3 regions of the Gracilibacillus sp. JCM 18966 genome follow, and region 3 is predicted to be linked to each of the others. Evidence: a T-box and tRNA genes for the amino acid it is inferred to sense, from the RefSeq annotation. Region 3 holds a T-box; the other regions hold tRNA genes.
The links. A T-box is a leader RNA that pairs with one kind of tRNA and senses whether it is charged. The one in region 3 lies ahead of ACZ5N5_RS13790 (valine--tRNA ligase), so its partner is inferred to be a tRNA-Val.

Region 1 (5,269 bases), 2.0 Mb from region 3:
TCCAATAGGGGAATTAGTAGAGGTCGATGGAAAGAATATGCATGTCTATACAAAAGGGAAAGGTGAAAATACGATTGTATTACTTAGTGGCCTAGGAACTGCTGCACCTGTGTTAGATTTTGAGCCATTGATTAACGAGCTGGCAAAGCAAAACAATGTAGTATCCATTGAGAGCTTTGGTTATGGCTGGAGCGATAGTACTAACAAAGAGCGTACAGTAAAGAACATTGTAGAAGAGATTCGATCTGCTCTAAAAAAAGCAGGTATAGAAGGTCCGTACATATTGATGCCACATTCTATTTCTGGGATTTACAGCTTGTATTATGCTAATAAATATCCAGATGAAATTCAATCAGTGGTAGGAATAGACTTTACTTTACCACAAGCTCTAGCTTATTTTAATGAATCAGCACCGACGATGCCTAACTATATGAAATATTTAGCACCAACAGGGATTGGACGACTTGTTACAATGGTGAATCCAGATGATTTTTTACCAATAGCGGAAAAAGGAACATATACAGAGGAAAACTTAAAAATGACAAAAGCCATTTCAGCTTGGAAAGGCTATAATGAAAATATTGTTGAAGAAGCTAAGCAAATAGGAAACAATGTACAGAAAACGAAGAATATGACTTTTCCACCTACAATTCCTGTCTTAGTTTTCACAACGAAAGAAGAGTCACAGGGAAGGAAATCACTAGAAACATTTTATAAGGAACAGTTACATGATCATCATTCCAGTAAGGTCATCACACTAGAGGGACATCATTATTTACACTGGACTCGTGCTAAGGATATGGCTAAGCAATTCGAAGAATGGAAGGAAAATATAGATAAAAACAACTGAAGCAATTCTCTATTATACAGCAAAAACCGAACTATTTTAAAATCATAGTTCGGTTTCCGTCTTTGACAAAATAAAAATGGAGCCTAGCGGGATCGAACCGCTGACCTCCTGCGTGCAAAGCAGGCGCTCTCCCAGCTGAGCTAAGGCCCCTAAAAATGGTGAGCCATGGAGGATTCGAACCTCCGACCCTCTGATTAAAAGTCAGATGCTCTACCAACTGAGCTAATGGCTCGTTAAAATAATTTTCTCCCTAATTCAAAGAGCGTTCATTATGTTAACCCCTGCATCTTCTAGTTTATTCGATGATGATTAATGCTTCGGGGTTACTCGTAGTTTATTCGGTAGAAGTATTGCTCGTTGCTCTACCAACTGAGCTAATGGCTCGTTAAAATAATTTTCTCCCTAATTCAAAGAGCGTTCATTATGTTAACCCCTGCATCTTCTAGTTTATTCGATGATGATTAATGCTTCGGGGTTACTCGTAGTTTATTCGGTAGAAGTATTGCTCGTTGCTCTACCAACTGAGCTAATGGCTCGTTAAAATAATTTTCTCCCTAATTCAAAGAGCGTTCATTATGTTAACCCCTGCATCTTCTAGTTTATTCGATGATGATTAATGCTTCGGGGTTACTCGTAGTTTATTCGGTAGAAGTATTGCTCGTTGCTCTACCAACTGAGCTAATGGCTTCTATCCCATAGTTTCATTCTAATTGTTATAGTTTATATGCATTTAACCCTAAATTTTATATGTAGAAAAAAGAATGGCTGGGCTAGCTGGATTCGAACCAGCGCATGACGGTACCAAAAACCGTTGCCTTACCGCTTGGCTATAGCCCAACAAAAAACGTATATCGATAGTATACACGCCTGATCTAAATTTATACATAATAAATGGTGGAGGGAGTAGGACTCGAACCTACGAACCCGATGGGAGCGGATTTACAGTCCGCCGCGTTTGGCCAACTTCGCTATCCCTCCAAATAAAATTATGATCTAGTTCCAGTGGTGCCGGCCAGAGGACTTGAACCCCCAACCTACTGATTACAAGTCAGTTGCTCTACCAATTGAGCTAGACCGGCATAACATGGTGGAGGATGCAGGGCTCGAACCTGCGACCCCTTGCTTGTAAGGCAAGTGCTCTCCCAGCTGAGCTAATCCTCCGCCGCACAGGATGTGCAAGTGCATGCGTTGCGACAGGGACGTCGCGATCTTAGCATGCCATCCTTAATATAAAGTAGCAATAACTAATGATTACTGTGGTTATTATGGTGACCCGTACGGGATTCGAACCCGTGTTACCGCCGTGAAAGGGCGGTGTCTTAACCACTTGACCAACGGGCCAGTAAATCTAGGAGAGCTTCCAGCCGGACTTGAACCGACGACCCCTTCCTTACCATGGAAGTGCTCTACCGACTGAGCTATGGAAGCAAGTGGCTCCACAGGTAGGATTCGAACCTACGACCGATCGGTTAACAGCCGATTGCTCTACCACTGAGCTACTGTGGAATAAACATTTACTTCTGTTGCTTCTCAAAGCTTTGCCTGGCAGCGTCCTACTCTTGCAGGGGCGTGAGCCCCAACTACCATGGGCGCTGGAGAGCTTAACTACTGTGTTCGGTATGGGAACAGGTGTGACCTCTCCGCTATCGCCACCAGACTTGGTGGATATAAGCTAATCCTTATTAAGATGGGAGAAACTATACCATCAAAACTAGATAAGAAGTAGACAAACCATTGGTTTTTCATCCAAAGAACGTATAGATAAGTCCTCGATCGATTAGTATTCGTCAGCTCCACATGTCACCATGCTTCCACCTCGAACCTATCTACCTCATCGTCTCTGAGGGATCTTACTCACTTAAAGTGTGGGGAAGTCTCATCTTGAGGGGGGCTTCATGCTTAGATGCTTTCAGCACTTATCCCTTCCACACGTAGCTACCCAGCGATGCTCCTGGCGGAACAACTGGTGCACCAGCGGTGTGTCCATCCCGGTCCTCTCGTACTAAGGACAGCTCCTCTCAAACTTCCAACGCCCACGACGGATAGGGACCGAACTGTCTCACGACGTTCTGAACCCAGCTCGCGTACCGCTTTAATGGGCGAACAGCCCAACCCTTGGGACCGACTACAGCCCCAGGATGCGATGAGCCGACATCGAGGTGCCAAACCTCCCCGTCGATGTGGACTCTTGGGGGAGATAAGCCTGTTATCCCCGGGGTAGCTTTTATCCGTTGAGCGACGGCCCTTCCATTCGGTACCGCCGGATCACTAAGCCCGACTTTCGTCCCTGCTCGACTTGTAGGTCTCGCAGTCAAGCTCCCTTCTGCCTTTACACTCTTCGAATGATTTCCAACCATTCTGAGGGAACCTTTGGGCGCCTCCGTTACTCTTTAGGAGGCGACCGCCCCAGTCAAACTGCCCACCTGACACTGTCTCCGAACCGGATCACGGTTCTGGGTTAGAAGGTTCATACAGCCAGGGTGGTATCCCACCGGCGCCTCCACGTAAGCTAGCGCTCACGCTTCTCAGGCTCCCACCTATCCTGTACAAGCTGTACAAACATTCCATATCAGGCTACAGTAAAGCTCCACGGGGTCTTTCCGTCCTGTCGCGGGTAATGCGCATCTTCACGCATAGTATAATTTCACCGGGTCTCTCGTTGAGACAGTGCCCAAGTCGTTGCACCTTTCGTGCGGGTCGGAACTTACCCGACAAGGAATTTCGCTACCTTAGGACCGTTATAGTTACGGCCGCCGTTTACTGGGGCTTCAGTTCAACGCTTCGCTAATGCTAACGCATCCCCTTAACCTTCCAGCACCGGGCAGGTGTCAGCCCCTATACTTCGCCTTTCGGCTTCGCAGAGACCTGTGTTTTTGCTAAACAGTCGCTTGGGCCTTTTCACTGCGGCTTACTCGTAAGTAAGCACCCCTTCTCCCGAAGTTACGGGGTCATTTTGCCGAGTTCCTTAACGAGAGTTCTCCCGATCACCTTAGGATTCTCTCCTCGCCTACCTGTGTCGGTTTGCGGTACGGGCACCCTTTTCCTTGCTAGAGGCTTTTCTTGGCAGTGTGAAATCCGGAACTTCGGTACTCATTTTCCCTCCCGATCACAGCTTGTGATTGCCAGACGGATTTGCCTATCTGACTCACTCACTGCTTCGACGCACACGTCCAGTCGTGCGCTTTCCTTATCCTACTGCGTCCCCCCATCACTCAAACGGAATTGGGTGGTACAGGAATATCCACCTGTTGTCCATCGCCTACGCCTTTCGGCCTCGGCTTAGGCCCCGACTAACCCTGAGCGGACGAGCCTTCCTCAGGAAACCTTAGGCATTCGGTGTAGAAGATTCTCACTTCTATTTCGCTACTCATACCGGCATTCTCACTTCTAAGTGCTCCACCAGTCCTCACGGTCTGACTTCACTGCACTTAGAACGCTCTCCTACCATTGTTCGTAGAACAATCCGTAGCTTCGGTGATACGTTTAGCCCCGGTACATTTTCGGCGCAGCGTCACTCGACCAGTGAGCTATTACGCACTCTTTAAATGATGGCTGCTTCTAAGCCAACATCCTGGTTGTCTAAGCAACGCCACATCCTTTTCCACTTAACGTATACTTGGGGACCTTAGCTGACGGTCTGGGCTGTTTCCCTTTCGACTATGAACCTTATCACCCATAGTCTGACTCCCAAGGTAATATGATTGGCATTCGGAGTTTGACTGAATTCGGTAACCCGGTGAGGGCCCCTAGTCCAATCAGTGCTCTACCTCCAACATACATCCCTTGAGGCTAGCCCTAAAGCTATTTCGGAGAGAACCAGCTATCTCCGTGTTCGATTGGCATTTCACCCCTACCCACACCTCATCCCCGCACTTTTCAACGTACGTGGGTTCGGGCCTCCAGTCAGTGTTACCTGACCTTCACCCTGGACATGGGTAGATCACACGGTTTCGGGTCTACGACCCCCTACTATCTCGCCCTATTCAGACTCGCTTTCGCTGCGGCTCCGTGTCTTCCACTTAACCTTGCAGGAGATCGTAACTCGCCGGTCCATTCTACAAAAGGTACGCCGTCACCCATAAAAGGGCTTCGACTACTTGTAGGCACACGGTTTCAGGTTCTCTTTCACTCCCCTCCCGGGGTGCTTTTCACCTTTCCCTCACGGTACTGGTTCACTATCGGTCACTAGGGAGTATTTAGCCTTGGGAGATGGTCCTCCCAGATTCCGACGGAATTTCACGTGTTCCGCCGTACTCAGGATCCACTCTGGAGGAAACACGCTTTCGACTACAGGGCTGTTACCCGCTGTGGCTGACCTTTCCAGATCGATTCGTCTAACGTATTTCTTGGTAACTCCGTATAGAGTGTCCTACAACCCCAAAAAGCAAGCTTTTTGGTTTGGGCTAATTCCGTTTCGCT
Region 2 (5,269 bases), 1.9 Mb from region 3:
TCGAACACGGAGATAGCTGGTTCTCTCCGAAATAGCTTTAGGGCTAGCCTCAAGGGATGTATGTTGGAGGTAGAGCACTGATTGGACTAGGGGCCCTCACCGGGTTACCGAATTCAGTCAAACTCCGAATGCCAATCATATTACCTTGGGAGTCAGACTATGGGTGATAAGGTTCATAGTCGAAAGGGAAACAGCCCAGACCGTCAGCTAAGGTCCCCAAGTATACGTTAAGTGGAAAAGGATGTGGCGTTGCTTAGACAACCAGGATGTTGGCTTAGAAGCAGCCATCATTTAAAGAGTGCGTAATAGCTCACTGGTCGAGTGACGCTGCGCCGAAAATGTACCGGGGCTAAACGTATCACCGAAGCTACGGATTGTTCTACGAACAATGGTAGGAGAGCGTTCTAAGTGCAGGGAAGTCAGACCGTGAGGACTGGTGGAGCGCTTAGAAGTGAGAATGCCGGTATGAGTAGCGAAATAGAAGTGAGAATCTTCTACACCGAATGCCTAAGGTTTCCTGAGGAAGGCTCGTCCGCTCAGGGTTAGTCGGGGCCTAAGCCGAGGCCGAAAGGCGTAGGCGATGGACAACAGGTGGATATTCCTGTACCACCCAATTCCGTTTGAGTGATGGGGGGACGCAGTAGGATAAGGAAAGCGCACGACTGGACGTGTGCGTCGAAGCAGTGAGTGAGTCAGATAGGCAAATCCGTCTGGCAATCACAAGCTGTGATCGGGAGGGAAAATGAGTACCGAAGTTCCGGATTTCACACTGCCAAGAAAAGCCTCTAGCAAGGAAAAGGGTGCCCGTACCGCAAACCGACACAGGTAGGCGAGGAGAGAATCCTAAGGTGATCGGGAGAACTCTCGTTAAGGAACTCGGCAAAATGACCCCGTAACTTCGGGAGAAGGGGTGCTTACTTACGAGTAAGCCGCAGTGAAAAGGCCCAAGCGACTGTTTAGCAAAAACACAGGTCTCTGCGAAGCCGAAAGGCGAAGTATAGGGGCTGACACCTGCCCGGTGCTGGAAGGTTAAGGGGATGCGTTAGCATTAGCGAAGCGTTGAACTGAAGCCCCAGTAAACGGCGGCCGTAACTATAACGGTCCTAAGGTAGCGAAATTCCTTGTCGGGTAAGTTCCGACCCGCACGAAAGGTGCAACGACTTGGGCACTGTCTCAACGAGAGACCCGGTGAAATTATACTATGCGTGAAGATGCGCATTACCCGCGACAGGACGGAAAGACCCCGTGGAGCTTTACTGTAGCCTGATATGGAATGTTTGTACAGCTTGTACAGGATAGGTGGGAGCCTTGGAAACGTGAGCGCTAGCTTACGTGGAGGCGCCGGTGGGATACCACCCTGGCTGTATGAACCTTCTAACCCAGAACCGTGATCCGGTTCGGAGACAGTGTCAGGTGGGCAGTTTGACTGGGGCGGTCGCCTCCTAAAGAGTAACGGAGGCGCCCAAAGGTTCCCTCAGAATGGTTGGAAATCATTCGAAGAGTGTAAAGGCAGAAGGGAGCTTGACTGCGAGACCTACAAGTCGAGCAGGGACGAAAGTCGGGCTTAGTGATCCGGCGGTACCGAATGGAAGGGCCGTCGCTCAACGGATAAAAGCTACCCCGGGGATAACAGGCTTATCTCCCCCAAGAGTCCACATCGACGGGGAGGTTTGGCACCTCGATGTCGGCTCATCGCATCCTGGGGCTGTAGTCGGTCCCAAGGGTTGGGCTGTTCGCCCATTAAAGCGGTACGCGAGCTGGGTTCAGAACGTCGTGAGACAGTTCGGTCCCTATCCGTCGTGGGCGCCTGGAAGTTTGAGAGGAGCTGTCCTTAGTACGAGAGGACCGGGATGGACACACCGCTGGTGCACCAGTTGTTCCGCCAGGAGCATCGCTGGGTAGCTACGTGTGGAAGGGATAAGTGCTGAAAGCATCTAAGCATGAAGCCCCCCTCAAGATGAGACTTCCCCACACTTTAAGTGAGTAAGATCCCTCAGAGACGATGAGGTAGATAGGTTCGAGGTGGAAGCATGGTGACATGTGGAGCTGACGAATACTAATCGATCGAGGACTTATCTATACGTTCTTTGGATGAAAAACCAATGGTTTGTCTACTTCTTATCTAGTTTTCAAGGTATTTTTAAAAAACTCTTGCATTTGTTGTGAGAAATGCGTTATAATGTATCTTGTCCTTGAAAAAACGAGTCTGGTGGCGATAGCGGAGAGGTCACACCTGTTCCCATACCGAACACAGTAGTTAAGCTCTCCAGCGCCCATGGTAGTTGGGGCTCACGCCCCTGCAAGAGTAGGACGCTGCCAGGCATACATAGGAGGATTAGCTCAGCTGGGAGAGCACTTGCCTTACAAGCAAGGGGTCGCAGGTTCGAGCCCTGCATCCTCCACCATGTTATGCCGGTCTAGCTCAATTGGTAGAGCAACTGACTTGTAATCAGTAGGTTGGGGGTTCAAGTCCTCTGGCCGGCACCATTTAGAGCCATTAGCTCAGTTGGTAGAGCATCTGACTTTTAATCAGAGGGTCGGAGGTTCGAATCCTCCATGGCTCACCATTTTAATGCGGGTGTGGCGGAATTGGCAGACGCGCTAGACTTAGGATCTAGTGTCTCTCGACGTGGGGGTTCAAGTCCCTCCACCCGCACCATATTAATAAATATATTGCGGAAGTAGTTCAGTGGTAGAACACCACCTTGCCAAGGTGGGGGTCGCGGGTTCGAATCCCGTCTTCCGCTCCAGTAGATTTAATCATTTTGTTTGCCAGATGATTAGATTGGTATTATCCCATGCCGGGGTGGCGGAATTGGCAGACGCACAGGACTTAAAATCCTGCGGTGGGTTTCCACCGTGCCGGTTCGAGTCCGGCCCTCGGCACCACTTAGCGCCCGTAGCTCAATTGGATAGAGCGTTTGACTACGGATCAAAAGGTTAGGGGTTCGACTCCTCTCGGGCGCGCCATTTCCGGGAAGTAGCTCAGCTTGGTAGAGCACTTGGTTTGGGACCAAGGGGTCGCAGGTTCAAATCCTGTCTTCCCGACCATCTTCATTTTTTATGTGGGGCCTTAGCTCAGCTGGGAGAGCGCCTGCTTTGCACGCAGGAGGTCAGCGGTTCGATCCCGCTAGGCTCCACCATTTTTATTGATCATTGAAAACTGAACAAAACAACCAGTACAAAAAGTAAGAACATGCTAGCTTTAAGCGAGCTTGATCAACACAAGCACTTCGGTGCATCTATTTTATGGAGAGTTTGATCTTGGCTCAGGACGAACGCTGGCGGCGTGCCTAATACATGCAAGTCGAGCGCGGGAAGCTGACTGAATCCTTCGGGAGGACGTGAGTGGAACGAGCGGCGGACGGGTGAGTAACACGTGGGCAACCTGCCTGTAAGACTGGGATAACTCCGGGAAACCGGGGCTAATACCGGATAGTACTTTGGTTCATAGGAACCGAAGTGGAAAGGTGGCGCAAGCTACCACTTACAGATGGGCCCGCGGTGCATTAGCTAGTTGGTGAGGTAACGGCTCACCAAGGCAACGATGCATAGCCGACCTGAGAGGGTGATCGGCCACACTGGGACTGAGACACGGCCCAGACTCCTACGGGAGGCAGCAGTAGGGAATCTTCCGCAATGGACGAAAGTCTGACGGAGCAACGCCGCGTGAACGAAGAAGGTTTTCGGATCGTAAAGTTCTGTTGTTAGGGAAGAACAAGTACCGTTCGAATAGGGCGGTACCTTGACGGTACCTATCGAGGAAGCCCCGGCTAACTACGTGCCAGCAGCCGCGGTAATACGTAGGGGGCAAGCGTTGTCCGGAATTATTGGGCGTAAAGCGCGCGTAGGCGGTTTCTTAAGTCTGATGTGAAATCTTGCGGCTCAACCGCAAGCGGTCATTGGAAACTGGGGAACTTGAGTACAGAAGAGGAGAGCGGAATTCCACGTGTAGCGGTGAAATGCGTAGAGATGTGGAGGAACACCAGTGGCGAAGGCGGCTCTCTGGTCTGTAACTGACGCTGAGGTGCGAAAGCGTGGGGAGCGAACAGGATTAGATACCCTGGTAGTCCACGCCGTAAACGATGAGTGCTAGGTGTTAGGGGGTTTCCGCCCCTTAGTGCTGCAGTTAACGCATTAAGCACTCCGCCTGGGGAGTACGGCCGCAAGGCTGAAACTCAAAAGAATTGACGGGGGCCCGCACAAGCGGTGGAGCATGTGGTTTAATTCGAAGCAACGCGAAGAACCTTACCAGGTCTTGACATCTTCGGATGTCCCTAGAGATAGGGAGTTCCCTTCGGGGACCGAATGACAGGTGGTGCATGGTTGTCGTCAGCTCGTGTCGTGAGATGTTGGGTTAAGTCCCGCAACGAGCGCAACCCTTGATCTTAGTTGCCAGCATTGAGTTGGGCACTCTAAGGTGACTGCCGGTGACAAACCGGAGGAAGGTGGGGATGACGTCAAATCATCATGCCCCTTATGACCTGGGCTACACACGTGCTACAATGGATGGTACAAAGGGCAGCGAAGCCGTGAGGTGAAGCCAATCCCATAAAACCATTCTCAGTTCGGATTGTAGGCTGCAACTCGCCTACATGAAGCCGGAATCGCTAGTAATCGCGGATCAGCATGCCGCGGTGAATACGTTCCCGGGCCTTGTACACACCGCCCGTCACACCACGAGAGTTGGCAACACCCGAAGTCGGTGGGGTAACCTTTGGAGCCAGCCGCCGAAGGTGGGGCCAATGATTGGGGTGAAGTCGTAACAAGGTAGCCGTATCGGAAGGTGCGGCTGGATCACCTCCTTTCTAAGGATATAAGGAAATGATTTACGATGTGAATCATAGATTGTACTTGGTTGTTTGGTTCAGTTTTGAGCGATTGATGCTCAGAGGATCTTCTGTTAAAACCCGTCACGTCCTGTGACGAACACAGAAGTCACCACCTCGTGTGGAAGCTGTACCTTGAAAACTAGATAAGAAGAAATCAGGACGTGAAGGCACCAAAAGAAGCCAACACGAAACTGATGACAAGACATCAAATAAAAACCAACGACTTTTTCATCTGAAGCATGAGTATAGTTAAGTGAAAAAGGGCGCACGGTGGATGCCTTGGCACTAGGAGCCGAAGAAGGACGGGACAAACACCGATATGTCTCGGGGAGCTGTACGTAAGCATTGATCCGAGAATTTCCGAATGGGGAAACCCTCTACTCGTCATGGAGTAGAACCTCTATCTGAATCCATAGGATAGAGGAGGCAGACCCGGG
Region 3 (5,269 bases):
AAGTTACGGGAAGGATATCCGGGTATTTATCGTTGGCGGAAGGTTTGTTGCTGCATTAAAGCGAACCTCTCAGGAGGATTTCCGTGCAAATGTATACCAGGGAAGCCGAATCGAGGCATATAGCCCATCAGAAGAAGAAATCCAGTTAGCCATCAATGCCGTTCACGCTGTTGGGGCCGATTTTGCGGGTGTTGATTTATTATTTGGTAAAGGGGATCGTCCAATTGTCTGTGAGGTCAATACGAATGCACATGTTGCTAATATTTTAACCTATACAGGTATCAATGTCGCAGAAAAAATTTTACAAAAGGTTATTTTACCAGCACTATAAAGTCAGAAAACTTGCTTTAAATCAAAGAAGACTACTTTTAATGTGACGAATTTCATTGTTAGAGACAAAAAGCATGGAGTTCCAAACTCCATGCTTCTCTAATACCTTAGCCTTTTAATTCATTCATTCGTGATTTGACTTTTTCTCTTTTCTCCATATAATCTTGTTGCTTTGCCTTTTCTGCTTCTACAACATGTTCTGGTGCCTTTTTGACAAATCCTTCGTTGGAAAGCTTCTTATCGACACGCTCTACTTCCTTATCAAGCTTTTCCAACTCTGCTTGCAAGCGAGCTAATTCCTTATCAATATCGATCAGCCCTTCTAATGGTAAGAAAATCTCCGCACCTGTTACGACAGCAGACATTCCTTTTTCAGGCACTTCCACCGTAGTGTCAATCACAAGCTCACTAGGGTTACAGAAACGATCAAGATACACACGATTCTCTTCCATATTTGCTTTTCCTTCTGGATCATTTGCTTGAATATAAATCGGAATCTCTTTGGATAAAGGTGTATCAACCTCTGCACGAATATTACGTACAGATCGAATTATCGCTACAAGCTGTTGCATGATGTCAGATGCCTCATGGTTAGAAAGCTCCTGTTGAGCTACTGGCCATGATGCACGAACAATAGACTCTCCTTCGTGAGGTAATTGTTGCCAAATTTCTTCTGTGACAAATGGCATAAATGGATGAAGCATTCTCATGGTTTGGTCTAAAACATGGGCCAAAATAGATCGCGTCGTTAATTTTGCCGCTTCATCATCCCCGTATAATGGTAGTTTAGCCATTTCAATATACCAATCACAGAAGTCATCCCAAATGAAATTATATAAGTAACGACCTGCTTCTCCAAAGTCATATTTGTCAACATGACGAGTAACTTGCTCTATCGTTTCATTTAGGCGTGTGAGAATCCATTGATCCGCAACAGACTTTTTCCCTGTTAAGTCAATTTCCTCAAATTTTAATCCATTCATATTCATTAAAGCAAACCGTGATGCGTTCCAAATTTTATTGACAAAGTTCCAAGTAGATTCTACCTTTTCCCATTGGAAGCGCAAATCCTGCCCAGGACTTGAACCAGTGGAAAGGAAATATCGGAGTGAATCAGCACCATACTTCTCGATCACTTCCATTGGATCGACTCCATTTCCTAATGACTTACTCATTTTTCTTCCTTCCGCATCCCTTACAAGACCGTGAATGAGTACATCCTTAAAAGGACGTTCATTGGTAAATTCCTTCGATTGAAAAATCATACGAGCTACCCAGAAAAATATGATATCATACCCTGTTACTAGAGCATTAGTTGGAAAGAAATGCTTGAAATCCTCATCCTCTGTATCTGGCCAATTTAATGTAGAGAAAGGCCATAATGCAGATGAGAACCAAGTATCTAACACATCTGTGTCTTGTTCCCAATTCTCGATATCTTCAGGTGCTTTTTTCCCTACGTAGACCTCTCCAGTCTCCTTATGATACCAAGCAGGAATCCGGTGGCCCCACCATAATTGTCGAGAAATACACCAATCACGAATATTTTCCATCCATCTTAAATAGGTTTTTTCAAAACGAGCTGGGACAAAGTGGACTTTTTCATCACTGTTCTTTTGTAATTCTAGTGCTGCATCTGCTAATGGCTGCATATTCACAAACCATTGTGTTGAAAGGTAAGGTTCCACAACGGCACCACTTCGTTCAGAATGCCCAACTGAATGCATATGTTCTTCTATTTCAAATAATACCCCCTGCTCCTGAAGGTCATTAACAATCTGCTTCCGGCATTCAAAGCGATCCATTCCTTGATATTTACCAGCATTTTCGTTCATCGTCCCATTTTCATTCATAACCAAAATACGTGCAAGATTATGACGATTTCCGATCTCAAAATCATTCGGATCATGGGCGGGCGTGATTTTTACAGCACCGGAACCAAATTCCCTATCCACATAATCATCTGCAACGATTTCTATTTCGCGTCCAACGATCGGAAGCTTAACTTTTTTACCAATTAAATGCTTGTATCGCTCATCTTCTGGATGAACGGCTACAGCTGTATCTCCAAGCATTGTCTCAGGACGAGTTGTGGCAATTTCAATATGTCCTGAACCATCGGCTAGTGGATATCTCATATGATAGAAATAGCCTTGGACATCTTTATAGATAACTTCAATATCTGAAAGAGCGGTCTTTGTCTGTGGGTCCCAGTTAATGATATACTCTCCACGATAAATTAAATCCTTCTCATACAACTTAACAAACACTTCTTTTACTGCATCTGATAAGCCTTGATCAAGAGTAAATCGTTCACGGGAATAATCAAGTCCTAATCCCAGTTTCGACCACTGCTCTCGGATAAAGCTTGCATATTCTTCCTTCCAATCCCATGCCTTTTCTAAGAACTTCTCACGCCCTAGATCATAGCGACTAACTCCTTCTTCACGAAGCTTCTCCTCTACCTTTGCTTGTGTAGCAATTCCAGCATGGTCCATTCCAGGTAAATATAGAACATCATATCCTTGCATACGCTTTATCCTTGTAATAATATCCTGTAATGTGGTATCCCAAGCATGACCAATGTGTAGTTTTCCTGTAACGTTTGGTGGTGGGATGACAATCGTAAATGGGTCTTTCTTTGGATTTCTTTCAGCCTCAAAGAATTTACCATCCACCCAATATTGATAACGACCTTTTTCTACTGTAGTGGGATCATACTTTGGTGGTAAATTCACTTCCTGTTGATCAGCCATATAATTTCCTCCTTGTTATTTCCAGTTTCTATGATATAGGAATCAAAAAAACCTTTTCATCCTAGTAAAAAGGACGAAAAGGTTTGATTTCCGCGGTACCACCTTTGTTTATAAGCAATAAGCCTATACAACTTCTTAAAGAGATAACGGTTCACCCGGCTTTACCTACTACTCGTTCAGTAGAGCTGCATCAGAGGCTACCTTCTTTCACCTTTTATCGAGAAAATCTTTCAGCCAATGGACTTTCTTCTCTTGTACGATAAGCATGAAATACTCTTCCTCATCATCACATTTAACTCCATCAAATAATGGTGTCATATATTATATGTTATTTTATCCAAAAAAGCGTCATTTCGTCAAGGATAATTATCACAGTACATAGGTGAGGGAGTAAAAATATTTTATAATTCAAGCTGTGCCCTTTTGTTAAAAAAGGTTTTAAATCCGAAATATAGGAAGATAATTACGGACAAAGAAACGCTACCTGTAATACCGAGCATTATCGCAATCTGGTATTTGATCGCATCTAACGGGCTTGCCCCAGATAAAATGACCCCTGTCATCATTCCAGGTAAAAAAACAATACCCATCCCAACCATATTGTTTATTGTCGGCAAGATTGCTGAATCAAAGGCATTGTTCACCATTCTTTTGGAAGCTTTACTTGGTGTTGCTCCAAGCATTAAAGCTGCCTCAATTTCTTTTTTTCGTGAACGAAAGCCTTCTAAAAGAGCACTTACGCCTAATGTAATACCCGTCATTGAATTACCTATTAACATTCCAGCAATTGGAATGAAATAACGAGGATCATACCATGGTGAAAATTGTACAACAATAAAATCAAAATATAAAAACGAGAAGAGTGTACCAACAATCATAGCAATCGCAATAATCTTCTTCAGATTTTTTGTAAGAGGCATTTTAGTACGCCTATAAATATTATAAACTGCAAAAATCTCCATTAACATTAGAACCAGAATAGAATAGATCCAGTTCTCATTTTCGAATATAAAAACGAGAACATAGCCCACAAGCACGAGCTGGATTGTCATTCTAAATGTCGCAATAACAATTTCCTTTTCTCGAGGAATCCTACGCCAACGAACAATAACAAGTAATAGAACCATGAAAATATAAGCAGAAATCAATTGCCAAAGAGTGATATCCATCATCTTATTCATGATGAAATCACCTCCTTCTTATTTATATCCTCCATGTAGATGATTTGATCTGCATATTGTTCTGCTACCTCTTTTGAATGGGTAACGAATATAGCGGTTAATTGATCTTGTTGTACACGATGTATCATAAAATCCATTACTTTGTGTTCGGTCCCTTCATCGAGTGCTGAGGTTGGCTCATCCAAAAGGTAGATGACAGCATCCATTAATAAGATTCTCGCAAACGCAACTCTTTGCTTCTCACCACCTGATAATTTATCTGCTTCATCATCCAATGATTTACTTAATTCCAGCTCTTTTAACAAATTGAGCAGCTTCGCATCCTCTACCCTTTCACGCTCAGAAAAATCCAGTCCAATCAATAAATTATCTCGAACCGTCCCCTCAAACATAATAGGATCTTGTCCCAACATCACCACTTTTCTTCTAAGCTCTATTGGGTTATATTCTAGTATCGATTGGTTCTGAAACAAGATCTCCCCATGATCATGGGTCAATAATCCATTTAACATTTTTAATAAAGTAGACTTTCCACTACCACTCTCCCCAAATAGACAGATTACTTTACGATCAGGAATTTCTAGCTTATCAATATGTAAAATATCTCGGAATACTACGTTATTAAGCATAAACAATGGACACACCTCCTTTAAACATTTAGTATGCTGCAATGGTGCAAAAAAATGTAAGGGAGTAGATGTCTACGTTAAACACCTACTCCCGCAAATTTATACTAACGAAAATCTCTTTTATCCTCTAATTTTCTGGAAACAAGAACATAAAAAATCGTTGCAATAATAGTTAGCAATGTATAGAATAAAGTGTTTTTCATCACTTCTACCTCCTTACTAAAATGGTCGGAACTTTCCTTTTTTCAATACTAATCCAGGACCTCCAAGTAAAAATAAATAGCGGTCATCTATCACATGCTTCATTACTTTCGCTTGTAATCCATAAAGTTTATGACCATCGAATACTGTACCCATCGCTTCTGATCCACCA

Region 1: it has a tRNA-Val gene. The T-box ahead of ACZ5N5_RS13790 (valine--tRNA ligase) is inferred to sense a tRNA for this amino acid. The anticodon was not compared.
Region 2: it has a tRNA-Val gene. The T-box ahead of ACZ5N5_RS13790 (valine--tRNA ligase) is inferred to sense a tRNA for this amino acid. The anticodon was not compared.

Annotation. Positions count from the first base shown of each region.
Region 1 is NZ_AP043883.1:863,052-868,320, forward strand. It holds gene ACZ5N5_RS03965 (alpha/beta fold hydrolase) at 1-850, shown strand, start outside; tRNA gene ACZ5N5_RS03970 (tRNA-Ala) at 928-1,000, opposite strand; tRNA gene ACZ5N5_RS03975 (tRNA-Lys) at 1,007-1,082, opposite strand; tRNA gene ACZ5N5_RS03980 (tRNA-Gln) at 1,613-1,687, opposite strand; tRNA gene ACZ5N5_RS03985 (tRNA-Tyr) at 1,743-1,828, opposite strand; tRNA gene ACZ5N5_RS03990 (tRNA-Thr) at 1,854-1,929, opposite strand; tRNA gene ACZ5N5_RS03995 (tRNA-Val) at 1,936-2,011, opposite strand; tRNA gene ACZ5N5_RS04000 (tRNA-Glu) at 2,117-2,191, opposite strand; tRNA gene ACZ5N5_RS04005 (tRNA-Thr) at 2,206-2,278, opposite strand; tRNA gene ACZ5N5_RS04010 (tRNA-Asn) at 2,282-2,356, opposite strand; rRNA gene rrf (5S ribosomal RNA) at 2,391-2,507, opposite strand; rRNA gene ACZ5N5_RS04020 (23S ribosomal RNA) at 2,608-5,269, opposite strand, start outside.
Region 2 is NZ_AP043883.1:986,286-991,554, reverse strand. It holds rRNA gene ACZ5N5_RS04680 (23S ribosomal RNA) at 1-2,080, shown strand, start outside; rRNA gene rrf (5S ribosomal RNA) at 2,206-2,322, shown strand; tRNA gene ACZ5N5_RS04670 (tRNA-Val) at 2,330-2,405, shown strand; tRNA gene ACZ5N5_RS04665 (tRNA-Thr) at 2,412-2,487, shown strand; tRNA gene ACZ5N5_RS04660 (tRNA-Lys) at 2,492-2,567, shown strand; tRNA gene ACZ5N5_RS04655 (tRNA-Leu) at 2,575-2,659, shown strand; tRNA gene ACZ5N5_RS04650 (tRNA-Gly) at 2,676-2,750, shown strand; tRNA gene ACZ5N5_RS04645 (tRNA-Leu) at 2,801-2,889, shown strand; tRNA gene ACZ5N5_RS04640 (tRNA-Arg) at 2,894-2,970, shown strand; tRNA gene ACZ5N5_RS04635 (tRNA-Pro) at 2,975-3,051, shown strand; tRNA gene ACZ5N5_RS04630 (tRNA-Ala) at 3,068-3,143, shown strand; rRNA gene ACZ5N5_RS04625 (16S ribosomal RNA) at 3,247-4,808, shown strand; rRNA gene ACZ5N5_RS04620 (23S ribosomal RNA) at 5,080-5,269, shown strand, end outside.
Region 3 is NZ_AP043883.1:2,877,396-2,882,664, reverse strand. It holds gene ACZ5N5_RS13795 (ATP-grasp domain-containing protein) at 1-331, shown strand, start outside; gene ACZ5N5_RS13790 (valine--tRNA ligase) at 438-3,086, opposite strand; T-box leader at 3,153-3,382, opposite strand; gene ACZ5N5_RS13785 (ABC transporter permease) at 3,488-4,267, opposite strand; gene ACZ5N5_RS13780 (ABC transporter ATP-binding protein) at 4,264-4,902, opposite strand; gene ACZ5N5_RS13775 (NAD(P)/FAD-dependent oxidoreductase) at 5,116-5,269, opposite strand, start outside.